Regions from separate parts of the Clostridium sp. AF34-13 genome, predicted to be linked through region 2. Evidence: riboswitches for the same ligand, from Rfam matches in the RefSeq annotation. Region 2 holds a riboswitch; the other holds the start of a gene.
What was found. Region 2 has a riboswitch for thiamine pyrophosphate ahead of thiC (phosphomethylpyrimidine synthase ThiC). Riboswitches for the same ligand answer to the same signal wherever they lie in the genome.
Positions count from the first base shown of each region.

Region 1: another riboswitch for thiamine pyrophosphate. It lies ahead of thiD (bifunctional hydroxymethylpyrimidine kinase/phosphomethylpyrimidine kinase); the one in region 2 lies ahead of thiC (phosphomethylpyrimidine synthase ThiC).

Region 1 is NZ_QUEB01000014.1:11,740-19,445, forward strand. Features, by position in the region: gene DWZ63_RS12000 (adenine phosphoribosyltransferase) at 1-188, shown strand, start outside; gene DWZ63_RS12005 (NCS2 family permease) at 216-1,574, shown strand; gene DWZ63_RS12010 (LacI family DNA-binding transcriptional regulator) at 2,223-3,299, shown strand; gene DWZ63_RS12015 (YjfB family protein) at 3,499-3,690, opposite strand; TPP riboswitch at 3,859-3,969, shown strand; gene thiD (bifunctional hydroxymethylpyrimidine kinase/phosphomethylpyrimidine kinase) at 4,202-4,999, shown strand; gene cytX (putative hydroxymethylpyrimidine transporter CytX) at 5,189-6,361, shown strand; gene DWZ63_RS12030 (RHS repeat-associated core domain-containing protein) at 6,629-7,706, shown strand, end outside.
Region 2 is NZ_QUEB01000013.1:54,319-62,024, reverse strand. Features, by position in the region: gene DWZ63_RS11700 (hypothetical protein) at 1-602, opposite strand, end outside; TPP riboswitch at 837-934, shown strand; gene thiC (phosphomethylpyrimidine synthase ThiC) at 1,227-2,534, shown strand; gene DWZ63_RS11690 (HAD family phosphatase) at 2,684-3,340, opposite strand; gene thiE (thiamine phosphate synthase) at 3,361-3,999, opposite strand; gene DWZ63_RS11680 (DUF1653 domain-containing protein) at 4,212-4,949, opposite strand; gene recA (recombinase RecA) at 5,285-6,379, shown strand; gene DWZ63_RS11670 (regulatory protein RecX) at 6,388-6,888, shown strand; gene rpsL (30S ribosomal protein S12) at 7,097-7,510, shown strand; gene rpsG (30S ribosomal protein S7) at 7,665-7,706, shown strand, end outside.

The DNA of each region.
Region 1 (7,706 bases), on a different contig from region 2:
AGAAAGTTCTTCTTGTGGATGATCTTATCGCAACAGGCGGAACTATTGAAGCCTGTGCAGGGCTTGTCGAGGAACTCGGCGGTGAAGTAGTTAAGATTTTATTCCTGCTCGAACTTGCCGGTCTTAAAGGAAGAGAAAAACTTGCTAAGTATGATGTGACATCATTGATTACATATGAGGGAAAGTAGAATACAAAAAAGGAGACATAATTATTTATGTTAAATAAGTTATTTAAGTTAAAGGAAAATAATACAAATGTAAAGACCGAAGTTATAGCTGGTCTTACTACATTTATGGCTATGGCATATATACTTGCCGTAAACCCAAACATTTTGAGCGGCACGGGAATGAACCGTGATGCGGTACTTCTTGCGACAGCTATTGCATCGTTTATCGGCTGTATGGCTATGGCACTTCTTGCAAATTATCCATTTGCACTTGCACCGGGTATGGGACTTAATGCATATATGGCAGGAACAGTTTGTGCAAATATGGGATATTCATGGAAAGTAGCACTTCTTGCGGTATTTGTAGAAGGTCTTATATTTATCGTGCTCTCGCTTACAAATGTGCGTGAAGCTATATTTAATGCAATTCCGTCTTCACTTAAAAAAGGTGTAAGTGCAGGTATCGGTTTATTCATTGCATTTATCGGACTTCAGGGTGCAAAGATAGTAGTAGCTGATGATTCTACACTTCTTACTTATGTCAGATTTACAAAAAATTTCCATACTGTAGGAATTGGAGCATTACTTGCACTTGTCGGATTGTTTATAACAGTTATTCTCTATGCAAAAAATGTTAAAGGTTCTATTCTTATCGGAATATTAAGTACATGGATACTTGGAATGTTGTGCCAGCTTGTCGGAATTTATGTTCCGAATCCTGACACCGGATTTTATTCATTATATCCTACACTTAAGATGATAGATATTACAGCTATCGGAGATACATTTGGACAGTGCTTTAAAGCCGATTTTTCAAGCATCAGAATCCTTGATTTTATCGTTGTACTTTTTGCATTCCTCTTTGTAGATATTTTTGATACACTTGGAACACTTATCGGTGTATCAACAAAAGCAGGTATGCTCGATGAAAACGAAAAACTTCCAAGAATCAAGCCTGCACTTCTTGCCGATGCTATCGCAACATCAGTCGGAGCTGTTCTTGGAACATCAACAACTACAACATATGTTGAGTCATCAGCCGGTGTACTTGCAGGAGGACGCACCGGACTTTCGGCAGCAGTAACGGGTATTATGTTCCTGCTTGCGATAATCTTCGCACCTATATTTACTGCAATTCCTTCATTTGCTACTGCACCTGCACTTATCTTTGTAGGTTTCCTTATGATTTCATCAATCATAAGTGTAGATTTTACAGACCTTACAGAGTCAGTACCGGCATATCTTGCACTTCTTGCAATGCCGCTTATGTATAGCATTTCAGAGGGAATCGCACTCGGTGTTATATCATATGTAGTTATCAATGTATTTTGTGGAAAAGCAAAGAAAGTTAAACCTTTAATGTATATACTTGCGGTATTGTTTGTATGTAAGTATATATTCCTGTAGAAACAGGGAAAACGGTGCCGTTGTCAAATAGCATGATGCAAGGGTCAAAAGCAGATAGCAATGTATGTTTACATAAAAATTGCTATCTGTTGGCAGCGTGTCAGATAAAAAACGCAGTTTTGTGAATTGAGTTTCATAAAGCTGCGTTTTTTGTTTTGCCGAAAAAAAAGAACCGCTGGAGAAAGCGGTTCTAACAGTCAAGCTTTCGCTTAACTGTTTGGAGAAGGTATGAAAAAAATTTAAGCACTTATCAAATGATTTTGTTTCATTTGATGGGTTTATATTATCGTGGAAGTGTGAACTTGTAATGTTTTAAATGTGAAATATATGTTAATAAATGTGAACAAATAAAGTTAATTGGGGAGAGTTTGTGGAAACAGGATGAAAATACGGAAAACCCAGCAATTTTAACATTATCAGGCAGGCAGCAGAGAGGGGGCAGATATCTGATTAGCTATGTCAGGGGATTTTTTGGCTGAAATATTATATGTATATAATTATGAAATACCTGAATATCAGGGGATTGCAGTGTGTGAAAACGATTTCAAATATTATTGTTGTCCTAGGGAAAGAGTATGAATATAATGTAAGTGGGAAAAGACAAAAGTTGTTCATAGAGTACATCCTTAAGTAAGAAAGGAAAAAATCATGTCAATCAAGAAAATAGCAGAGAGAGCAGGTGTATCGGCTTCGACTGTTTCACGCGTGCTCAACAATCCAAATTATAAATGTTCATCTCCCAAGCTTCGTGACAAAATCTGGAAGATTGCGATAGAGCTTAATTACACCCCAAATACTGCTGCAAGAAATCTAAAGATGGGAGTTAAGGAGAAGGAAGAAAAAGTCTATTATGTCAGTGTTCTTATGACACGAATGGAAAAGGCAACGGCAGATCCGTTTTTTAATGAACTGCTGCGGGTGATAGAAAGTGAGATACATAAACAGGTTGCAATATTGACAAAGGTCTGGTATATGCCTGTTTTTTCAAATGATAAAAAATGCCGCCATGAGGATCTTAATCTGCTGGTAGATAAAATGTATGATGAGCTTGAGCAGAAATGTGACGGTCTTATAATCATTGGTAAATGTAATAAAGACGCATTGAAAAAACTCAATAACAAATTTAAAAATGTCGTTTCGGTAAACCGTAATTCAACAAATTATGAGGTTGATGAGGTTTTGTGTGACGGAAAGAAAGTTGCCATGATGGCAGTAGAATATCTTATATCACTAGGGCATACAAGTATAGGTTATGTTGGTGACTGCTACAATGAAGCGAGGTATCGTGGGTATCTTGAGGCATTGCACAGACATGACATCGACCCGGAGGCAGATTATATAGTACAGACCGGGCAGACAGAAGCGGAGGGGTTTGCGGCAATGCAGAAATTTATGCAGTCGGAGGACAGACCGACAGGAATATATTGTGCAAACGATATAACAGCTATCGGGATGTTAAAATTCCTTGAAACAAATAAAAACAGGTATTATATTCCATCTATAATAGCAAGTGATGATATAGAAGAAGCACAATATACAAGACCTATGCTTACAACAGTAAGACTTCCTAAAGAGGAGATGGGGAAGTTTGCATTATATCTTTTAGTTGACCGTATGCGTGGAGGACATAAAAGTGTTGTCAGGACAGAACTTGAGGGAAAACTTATGGTACGAAACAGTTGTGTAGGGACTGATGAGGGTGGATGGAGTGATTATTGTATTTAGATGTAAAATTAGGTGTTGACAGCTACTTTCTTATAAGATAGAAAATAATAGATATTCTAAAGGAGAAGTTGAACATTTTACTGATATTATAAGGTCAACAGCTCATTTAATAATAGAGTAAAAAAGAATAAAAAACTACCCCATCTGTATAATGAAAATATTCACAACATAGATGGGGGTTAATTTTTAGAAAACAGTTTTATATCGTAATATCAATATTTGCACCGAGTTCCGGATTGACAGACCTTTCCATAGCAGAACGATTCATCATGTCAATAAGACCGGCTCCGCTTTCTTTCATTGTATCTAGACTTTTTGCAAGAACTGCGGTTTCAACATTATTTATTACATCTGCCTGTGATATGCCCATAGAGAGTGCTGCAATATCCATAGAAATCCCTCCTTTTCATTTTGACCTATTGACCTATTGGTCTGTTTTCAGATTATAATTTTGAAAAATTTCTTTCTAAAATAATTATACCATAGTTTGATGAAGATTAACAGTTCAGCCATAAAAATACTGTAAACAACTTGCACTAATTATAAACTTAATGTATAATAGCCGATGCGGGGGAGCTTGTGCGTGAAACAGGCTGAGAGTAGATTGCGTATCTTAACCCTTATAACCTGATGGATAATGCCAGCGTAGGAAGTTGTCGGTATAGATTTGCAATGATTTATGTTGAGAATATGCATGGTAGTTATGTATATTCTTTTTTTGTGGCTTTTTATATGATGTAGCACGATTATAGGAAATTGCGAAACTGATATTCTGCGATAGCAGTTAATAGTGTTACGAGCAGGTAGTGGAACGGATTGTCAATATCCGTTTGACTCAGGCAGATTGGTGATAGTTTCGCAGATACCGAGAGTACATAAATAAAAAAAGGAGGACATAAATTTTGAAAACAGCATTAACAATAGCAGGAAGTGATTCAAGCGGTGGAGCAGGAATTCAGGCTGATATAAAAACAATGATAAGCAACGGAGTATATGCGATGAGTGCGATAACTGCACTTACGGCACAGAATACTACGGGTGTGACTGCTATCATGGATGTGACACCTGAATTTTTAGGAGAGCAGATTGACGAGATATTCACGGACATTTACCCTGATGCGGTAAAGATAGGAATGGTATCGGCAAGCGGACTTATAGAAAAAATCGCAGATAAACTCATAGAGTATAAGGCAAAAAATATAGTTGTTGACCCCGTTATGGTTGCGACAAGCGGTGCAAAACTCATAACTGATGATGCGATAAGTACATTAAAGAAAAAACTGCTTCCGATAGCAACAGTTCTCACACCAAACATACCTGAGGGTGAAGTTTTATCAGGAATGAAGATTGAGAATGAAAATGACATGGTAGAAGCGGCAAAGTTTATAAGTGAAAAATTTGACTGTGCAGTGCTTATGAAAGGCGGTCATCAGATAAATGATGCAAATGACCTATTATATAGAAATGGTGATTACAAGTGGTTTACGGGAAAGAGGATAGACAATCCTAATACTCATGGAACCGGATGTACTTTGTCAAGTGCCATAGCATCAAATCTTGCAAAAGGATATGACCTTGATAAGGCGGTACTCAGGGCAAAGGATTATATATCAGGAGCACTTGCGGCAATGCTTGATCTTGGAAAGGGAAGCGGACCTATGAACCACGCATTTGCGTGTGACAATGAATTTATGAAATAAGGGTCAAAATTGCGTAGCAATGGAGCAATCCGTTATATTTGAAAGACTTTATACTATATTAAATGTCATAAGCTCCTTGTTTATGATATGTAAAGTTGCAAAAACAAAATATAGTTTATTGGGAGTTTCACAAATATTTATATAAGATAACAAGAAAAGAAATAATAAGAAGTAAGAAAGAGGAATTAAATGGAAAACAAGGGAAGAACATCATTATTTGAAAACGGGCTTATATGGTTTGGAGCCGGACTTTCGATAGCCGAGATACTTACGGGAACATCGTTTGCATCGCTCGGTTTTGGTAAAGGAATACTTGCTATCATAATCGGTCATATTATAGGTTGCCTTATGCTTTTTTGTGCAGGAATCATAGGTGGAAAAGAAAGAAAAAGTGCAATGGATACTGTTACTATGAGTTTTGGTGCGGATGGAAGCAAATTTTTTGCATTTTTAAATGTGCTCCAGCTTGTGGGATGGACTTCTATTATGATCTATGATGGAGCACTTGCAGCAAATGGAATATTTAATACAGGAAACTGGGTGTGGTGTCTTGTAATCGGTGCTCTTATTATTCTCTGGGTTGTGATTGGAATAACAAATCTTGGAAAAATAAATACTGTTGCAATGGCTGCATTATTTATTCTTACTATAATAATGTGTAAGGTTATATTCTTTAGCGATACATCAGGAGTAAAAGTATCAGGCGACAGCATGAGCTTTGGAGCAGCAGTAGAGCTTGCGGTAGCTATGCCGTTGTCATGGCTTCCACTTATAAGTGATTATACAAGAGAAGCAAAAGAGCCTGTAAAGGCAACACTTGTAAGCACGATAGTTTATGGAATCGTAAGCTGCTGGATGTATATTATAGGAATGGGTGCAGCTATATTTACGGGAGAAAGTGATGTTGCACAGATAATGGTAAAAGCAGGACTTGGAATTGTTGGTCTTTTGATTGTTGTATTTTCAACAGTGACAACAACATTCCTTGATGCATATTCAGCCGGAATATCAAGTGAAACTATTTTATCAAAATTAAACGGAAAATATGTGACAATAGCAGTAACCGTAATCGGAACAGTTGCAGCAATATTATTCCCTATGGATGATATAACAGACTTCATGTACCTTATCGGTTCGGTGTTCGCACCAATGATAGCTATACAGATAGCAGATTACTTTATCTTAAAAGCAGATAAGAGCAGTAAGAAAGTTGATATGATAAATGCAATCATCTGGGTTATCGGATTTATACTCTACCGTTATCTTATGACTGTAGATATACCTGTCGGAAATACATTGCCTGATATGGCTGTTACTATTGTGATAGCAGTGGTTGCAGGAAAGATTTTCGGAGAAAAATAAATATAAAGATTTAGCAGACTAGTGTAATGTATCATTGATACATTGCACTAGTCTGTTTGACTTAGAAAACAGAAGAAAAGAATTGTATTGTCAGAAATGAATATAAATATTTGATGATAAAAATATTTGACAGGGCAAAACAATGATGATATTATGGAAAAGTAGTAAATATTTGTATAAAAGTAACAAAAGATAGGGGTGATAAAAAGCAATAATAAAAACAATATACAAATAGCAGACGATAGTAAAGTATAGTGGAGGGAAAATATGAAGAAATATGAAAAAATTTTAGCAAATATTTTAAGTTTAACAATTATAATTTGTGGAATAGTCGGTAATTATTCAGCTAGTAAGGTTAATGCAGAAATAAAAGATGAATATTATAAAGAAAGTATAATGACTGGAGATTTAAGTATAAATGGGAAGAAGATAAAGAATGAAAATCAAAATCAAAATATTTCTAAATTATCAGATGGTATAGTATATCAGTATGAAAATTCAGATGAAAGAGAATTGGAATTTTCTGAAAATAGTGAGGGTGAAAAATTTAAATTTACAGGAAATATTTATTCTAAAAATAATTATGACATGAGGGCGGCAGATACAAACTTTTCAGGGAATCTTATGACAGAAAAAGATATTAAGATAGATGGACAGAAGCTGATAATGGATAATGCCATATTATATTCAAAAAATGGAAATATAATTATAAATGGAAATTCTTATATTTCTAGTGGTATAATATATGCACCCAATGGAAATGTTGAAATTAATTGTCAGCAATTTACATGTCAGGGGGTGATTATTTCAAAAGCAGTTAAAATTAATGCATCTATATTGGAAATAGAGAAAGATAATACAGCTATAAATAAATTAAAAAATCTTGAGCAATACAAACTTCCAAAGTATAAGAATATTACTATGTTTTATGATAATAATACAGGAAAAATCGGAATAGAGGACATTGAATATCAGAAAATCAACTTATTTACAAGATTTGATGATGAAAGCTTTAAAAAGGTAAGTGGATACAAGAATGGTATGGAATTTAAATTTCGTGAAGGAAGTAAATATTTTGAGGCATATGCAGAATACACTGATAAATTTGGACAAAAATATTTAAGTCAGGTTGAAACATTTCAATCTGATAAAGAGGGAGGTTATAGTCCGGTACAAAGAGATGAGAATAAAGATGGTATTCAAGATGCATATGATGATATTGTAATGGATAGTGGGGATGTAAATGAAACGATTGAATTATCTTTAGATGAAAAAACATATAACAAAATAAATAAATACGATAGTATTATTCAAAAAAAAGTTGAAAACAATGTTGTAAAATATA
Region 2 (7,706 bases):
TCATCTTTCAATGAGTTAAGCTGTAATTCCTGAAACTGCTGTTCAAGTTCCTGTCTGAATGTATAAAGTGTTTCCAACTGTTTTCTGAAATTAACAGTTTCAATAATTGTGTATGTCAGATCGGCAAGTGAAATCAAGATAAGAACTGCAAGTATTTTTAGCCCTGTTGCCTCGGGTATAAGACCGATAAGCCATATTGCAAACGGTTCAAGGACATCAAACAAAAATAAAGTCAGAAATCCCCAGAACATAGAGGGGATAATGGCAATCCTGCCGTTTAAATTGTAAGGGGCTTTTGAGTAATCCCACCATTTAGCATGAAAAAGTTTTTCAAGCACATAAGATGTGATGTATTCTATAACAGTAGCAATAAGCATACCGAGAGCGTAAAGCAGTGACGGGTGACTGGAAACAGGTCGTAAAAGTACATAAACAAGAGTAGCACCCGTACCGTATAAAGGAAGCATCGGACCGACGAGAAAGCCTCTGTTGACAGGCTTTCCGGTTCTTATCGAAACAAAAGTGCTCTCATAAACCCAGCCTAAAATGCTAAAAACATAGAAATTCATCAGAATAAAGTAAATGGAAAGCCCCAGTATCATAAATAACCTCCAAATATATTTTAGAAAAATACAATTTAAGACAGATTTTTCCTTAAAATCTTAATAAAAAGTTTTAATATAATGGTAGCTTTTTTGTGGGTGATAGTCAATACTTGACATTTGGTGATAAAGGTGTTATCGGGCAGGAAATTTCGTAGTAACAGTTCAGCCTTTCATTTTCGTATGTTAAAATGTAAAAAATATCTTGACATTAGTATTGAAAGTAAATATAATCAAATACATCTGGGGAGCTTAATGCTGAGAGGGATTTTATCCGACCCATATGACCTGATACAGTTAGTACTGTCGTAGGCAGATATTGTTTATGTGGATTACGGTTTGAAATTTTTAATATTTATATATAGATAGTTATAAATATTAAAGATTTAAAACTTCTGTTTAAATGGTTCACATATGTTTTAAATATTTTGCATGGTCACTCCGGAGACTGGTGTATTACATCAGTTATCCGGAGTTTTTTATGTATAGGGAAATGCTCATAACATAGCGTGATGCCAACAAGAATTGTTTCACAATTCTTGTTGCAAAACGCTGGTTTTGCCATGTTTTAGGTCAACAGAAAAATAATTACGCACAAAAGATGTGTGCAGAAATGAGGTAAAAATGGAATACGCTACACAGATGGATGCCGCTAGAAAAGGTATTTACACAAAGGAACTTCTTGCAGTTGCTGAGGATGAAAAGATTGATAAGGATGAGCTTATAAAGCTTGTTGCAAAGGGACAGGTTATTATTCCTGCCAATAAAAACCACAAGTGTTTAAAGCCGAGTGGAATAGGAACAAAACTTAGAACAAAGATAAATGTCAATCTCGGAACATCGAGAGACTGGACTGATCTTGACATGGAGATGGAAAAAGTTAAGAGTGCCGTTGATATGGGTGCAGAAGCTATTATGGATTTAAGTTCATGCGGCGATACACAGGTATTCAGACGCAAACTCACAAGTGAATGTCCTGCCGTTATCGGAACTGTTCCGATTTATGATGCCGTTGTTTATTATAAGAAAGCACTTAAGGATATTACTGCAAAAGAGTGGATTGATGTTGTAAGAATGCACGCTGAGGACGGTGTTGACTTTATGACTATTCATTGTGGAATAAACAAAGAGACAGCAAGAAAATTTAAGAGAAATAAAAGACTCATGAATATAGTTTCAAGAGGTGGCTCTATCATTTATGCATGGATGGAGATGACAGGAAATGAAAATCCGTTCTATGAGTATTATGATGAGGTACTCGATATATGCAGGCAGTATGATGTTACAATGAGTCTTGGTGATGCCTGCCGTCCGGGATGTCTTAAGGATGCCACTGATGCGGCACAGATAGAGGAACTTATAGCACTTTCTGAGCTTACAAACAGAGCATGGGAAAAAGATGTTCAGGTAATGATAGAGGGACCGGGACATATGCCGCTTAACCAGATTAAGGCAAATATGGAAGTACAGCAGGCAATGTGCAAGGGAGCACCATTCTATGTACTTGGACCGCTTGTTACTGATATAGCACCGGGATATGATCATATAACAGCAGCGATAGGTGGAGCGATAGCAGCTACATATGGGGCATCATTCTTATGCTATGTAACACCTGCTGAGCATCTTAGACTTCCTGATGTAAATGATGTAAAAGAGGGAATAATCGCATCAAAGATAGCGGCCCATGCTGCCGATATAGCAAAAGGAGTTCCGGGAGCAAGAGACTGGGATGACAATATGGGACAGGCAAGAAAAGAACTTGACTGGGAAAAGACATTTGAGTATTCGATAGACCCTGAAAAAGCAAGAAATTATCGTGCATCAGCAAAGCCTGAAAAGGAAGATACCTGCTCAATGTGCGGAAACTTCTGTGCAGTAAAGAACATGAATAAGATTCTTGACGGAGAAATTGTTTCTATATTTGATGAATGATTTTTTGGGATTGTGAAACTTAATCTAAGTTGTAATGATTATGAGGATATAACAGTTGTTATATCCTCATAATTTTATATGAGCAAGTAATGAAACAAATTGCGAATATCTGCTTTACTAAGATTACAAAAGTTTCGCTATTATATTATTTACATTTTTGTTATATTTTTATGCATATCAGGTGTTATAAATATCTCATCTGCTGTTTTTAAAATTTCGTCCCATTCATTTCTGGCGAAGTCATCATATATTGCGACTGTTTTGCAGCCTGCGGCTTTTGCCGAGCGTATTGAATATAGTGCATCTTCATATACGATTGCATCTTCGGGTTTAAAGCCTAGAGAAGCAGCTACATTTATAAAAGTTTCAGGAACAGTCTTATCTGTCTCAAAATCCTGACATGAAAAAAGTTTATCAAAATATTCCAGGATGTTAAGCCGTTTAAAGGCAGCCACGGCACATTGTACAGGTGATGCCGATAAAAGGATAATTGTCTCACCGGTTTCATGAAGTTTTTTCAAAAGTTCTGCCATATCCGGTTTTGCCGGTATTTCATTTTTATATTTATTAAAAGAAAAATCATAAATATCTTTGATTATATCGTCTATCGTTTTATCAAGTCCGAGTTCTATAAAATATTTTGCGGCATTTTCAAGTGTGTATGCCTCTATAAGTTTATTTACATCATCGTCATGTGGAATATCATATGAGTCAAGATAATCCGATGCTATGGTAGACCACATTGGCATTGAGTCGAGTATCGTACCGTCCATATCAAAAATATGCAGCTTATGAGTTGTGTTCATTGCTACCTCCGAAAATTTTTTTATTTAACTACATCTTTCATAATTGAAACAAGTTCTCTAGTGGCTTCGCCAGGGTCATCTGCTCCAAAAAGTGCGGAGATTACGGCAACTCCGTCAATATTGGTTCCCTTAAGTTTTCTGACATTCGAGTGGTCGATACCACCGATTGCGACAACTGGAATGGAAATGCTGCTGCATATTTCCCTAAGTGTGCTAAGTTCAAGTGGTTTGGTGTCTTTTTTTGTGCTTGTGTTAAAGACCGCTCCTGCACCGATATAGTCAGCACCGAGTTTTTCTGCTTTCTTTGCAAGTTCAACACTTGGTGCCGTCATACCTATTATCTTGTCATCACCGAGAAGTTTTCTTGCTTCAATATAATCCATATCTTTCTGACCGATATGCACACCGTCAACACCTGACTCGATAACGGCATAAATGTCATCGTCTATTACAACGGGAACATTATATTTTTTTGCAATCTCTTTAATAAGGACAGCCTCTTTTACAAGTTCATCATGTGGCATATTTTTCTCGCGTATTTGCAAAAAAGTGGCACCGTTTTTAAGAACTTCATCAACCTGCTGTTCAAGCGTTTTTTCACCTGTCCAATGTCTGTCTGTTATTGCATATACAAGCATACTTTCTTTATTTACTTTCATTTATTTATCCTCATTTCTTATTTAATGTACTCGCAGTATCTTCTCAAAACGAGTTGTTTCGGCTGTATTCCCGATAAACTGTTTCTATTTTCTCGTCGTACACACCGTGTACGCATACATACTTTGTATGTATTGCGAAAATGTCATTATATATCAAAAATCCATTTCAAAATTCTTCGTTCAGAAGATTCCGAGAGTACATTTTATCATTTTTAGCGAAGCCTGTTACATTCATAATGTTCATGGGTTTCGAGGCAGTTTAAAATCGTATCAAAATGCTGTTCGGGACTGCCTTCATCAAGAACAAGGTCGAGAGTGACTGCAATATTATTCAACATGGTATCGTTTAAATATTGCCTGAGACTAAGGAATATCAGCCGCTTGTCATGGTAGCTGTCGGCATCAAGAAATATCATAAAGCCTTTGGCAGCTATCTGTTTATCGGAAAGTCTGTCGGTTAATTTTCGCTCAACCTGTCCGGATAAAAGAATATCAGTCATTTCTTCATCTGATATGGAAATATCATCAGATATAAAATCGTCCTCACTTACCTGTGGTGCATCTGTGTTTGAAACGACATTTGGTGAAGATATTTTGATGTCATTTTCACTATTATGTAAAAATGTCGTGGTATTTTTTATATCGTTGTGCACAGATTTGATAGTTTCGGTTTTATTCTTATTATATGTGTTGATGTCAATATCAGGACTGTCATCAAAATTTATCTTTTCAAAACGGTAAGTCTGCCCGGCATCAGGATATTTTGAAGTGTCAAGTTTTTCGGTAAACATTGACAGTGGGCGTACCCAGACTTTAAAAGGAGGGTACATTGCCTGATAAACCACCATAAGACTTTCGTCTTCACTGTTTGTTGCAATGGTGCGTATCTGGTATATCTGTCCTTTAAAGTGTCTGTAGAAATCTCCTTCGTGTATATTTATATCTGTCATTTTAAACACGACCTTTCAAAATAATTAACTATAGAATGTAATTTTTATTTTATCACAAAATTCATGTCAGGTGAAACGAAAAATAAATTAAAAAAAATCCATATTTTGTGAATGTTTTTGAAATCTTATGAAAAATCATTAAATCACAATTTTTGTTATAAGAAGTGCACAGAAAACTTAGGAATGATTTGTGAAAATATTACATAGAAATGTATTTGCAAAAACAATATAATACATTACACTTATAGCATTGCTGAAAAAAATGATTGACAAGTATTGAAAAACAATATAATATAGATGTTAGGAACATCTGTTCGTAAAAGGAGGATTAGAAGATGGCAAAACCAAATATTGATGAAAATAAGTTAAAAGCGTTAGAGTCAGCTATGGCACAGATAGAGAGAAACTACGGAAAGGGTGCGGTCATGAAGCTCGGAGACAATGCACATCTTAATGTGGAAACTGTACCGTCAGGTTCCCTTTCACTTGACATAGCTCTTGGAGTAGGCGGTGTTCCAAAGGGCAGAGTAGTTGAGGTATATGGACCTGAGTCAGGTGGTAAGACTACGGTTGCACTTCATATGGTCGCAGAAGTACAAAAAAGAGGCGGTATAGCAGGATTTATAGATGCAGAGCACGCACTTGACCCGGTATATGCAAAAAAGATAGGTGTCGATATTGACAATTTATATATATCACAGCCTGATACAGGTGAGCAGGCTCTTGAGATTACGGAGACTATGGTTCGTTCGGGTGCGATAGACATAGTTATTGTGGATTCAGTTGCGGCACTTGTTCCAAAGGCTGAGATAGAGGGAGATATGGGAGACAGTCATGTAGGTCTTCAGGCAAGACTTATGTCACAGGCACTTAGAAAACTTACGGCTATCATAGGAAAGACGAGTTGTACGGTTATATTTATAAACCAGCTTCGTGAAAAAGTAGGTGTAATGTTTGGAAATCCTGAGACTACTACAGGTGGCCGTGCACTTAAGTATTATTCATCGATCAGGCTTGAGGTAAGGCGCGGTGAACAGATAAAGAAAGATGGTGAAGCCATCGGAAACCGTACACGCATAAAAGTTGTTAAAAATAAAGTTGCACCTCCATTCCGTGAGGCAGAAGTTGACATTATCTACGGTGAGGGTATATCAAGAGAGGGTGATATACTTGACCTTGCTGCAAAAGAAGACATAGTAAACAAGAGTGGTGCGTGGTATGCATACGGCGGCAGCAAGATAGGTCAGGGCAGGGAAAATGCCAAGACATACCTTAAAGAACATCCTGATGTTATGGCAGAGATAGAAGAAAAGGTAAGAGAAAAATTCTCAAAAGAAACCAAGACAGAGGATGAGGAAAGTGTATTTGCTGATGAGCAGGCAGATGTTACGGCAGAAGCAGATAATAATGCCGGTGAGACAGAAGCTTAGGATATATCATGGCGATGATAGAAGATAATAAAGACAACAGACAAAAAAGTGATGAGATATTAAAGGCTAAAAAAAGAGCAATGCTTATATTACAGCATAATGACAGGACAGAGTGGGAGCTTACTGACAAACTTAATAAGGCAGGTTTTTCAGAAGAAGCCGTGGAAAGTGCGGTTGAGTATGTCAGAAGTTTTCATTATATAGATGATGAGCGTTATGCGAAAAGATTTGTTGAGATATATCATGAGAGCCGAAGTATAAAGAGAATGAAACAGGATCTTTATAAAAGGCATATAGCAGACGAGTATATAGAGCTTGCACTTGAAAATATAGATTATGATGACAGTACGGCACTTAGAAGACAGATAGAAAAACTCGGCATAGATGCAGATATGCTCGCTTCATTATCATATGAAGAAAGTCAAAAGATTATTGCAAAGCTTTACCGCAAAGGATTTTCATTATGCAGCATAAAAGATGTTTTATCTGAGCTGAAAGAAGAAATATAGTAGTTCCGTCTTGAATTTCATATATTTATAAATTAGCAAACAAGCTAATTGTATTGCAAATTATCTTTTTATGGCTGAACTGTTACAAAAAAACAGATAAAAAATCCCAAAAAACACTTGACAAGCGCATACTTGCTTATTATACTAAGTGAGTGTGCGTTTTTTGCATACATGAACTTTTTAACTATAAACATAGGAGGTGAAATTAATGCCAACATTTAACCAGTTAGTAAGAAAAGGAAGAAAGGCCTCAACAAAGAAGTCTAATTCTCCTGCACTTCAGTACACTTACAATTCTTTGAACAAGAAAACAGTAGCACAGAGCTCTCCACAGAAGAGAGGTGTTTGTACTGCAGTTCGTACTGCTACACCTAAGAAACCTAACTCAGCTCTTAGAAAAACAGCCAGAGTTCGTCTCTCAAACGGTATCGAAGTAACTAGCTACATTCCGGGTGAAGGACATAACCTTCAGGAGCATAGCGTAGTTCTTATCCGTGGTGGTAGAGTAAAGGATTTACCTGGTACAAGATACCATATCGTTCGTGGTACACTTGATACAGCAGGTGTTGCAAACAGAAAGCAGGGTCGTTCTAAGTATGGAGCAAAGAGACCTAAGAAGTAAGATTCACTAATTTGGAGAAGTGCCGGATTAATTTCACATAATTAACCTGGTGCGGACACTTAAAAATTGTGAGTACCGATGAATTAATGATAGTGATACGAGAATGCAGTGTCGGCTGTTAGTATCGCTAAATAATGTTAAGGAGGGAAGTAACGTGCCACGTAAAGGACATATACAGAAAAGAGACGTGTTAGCA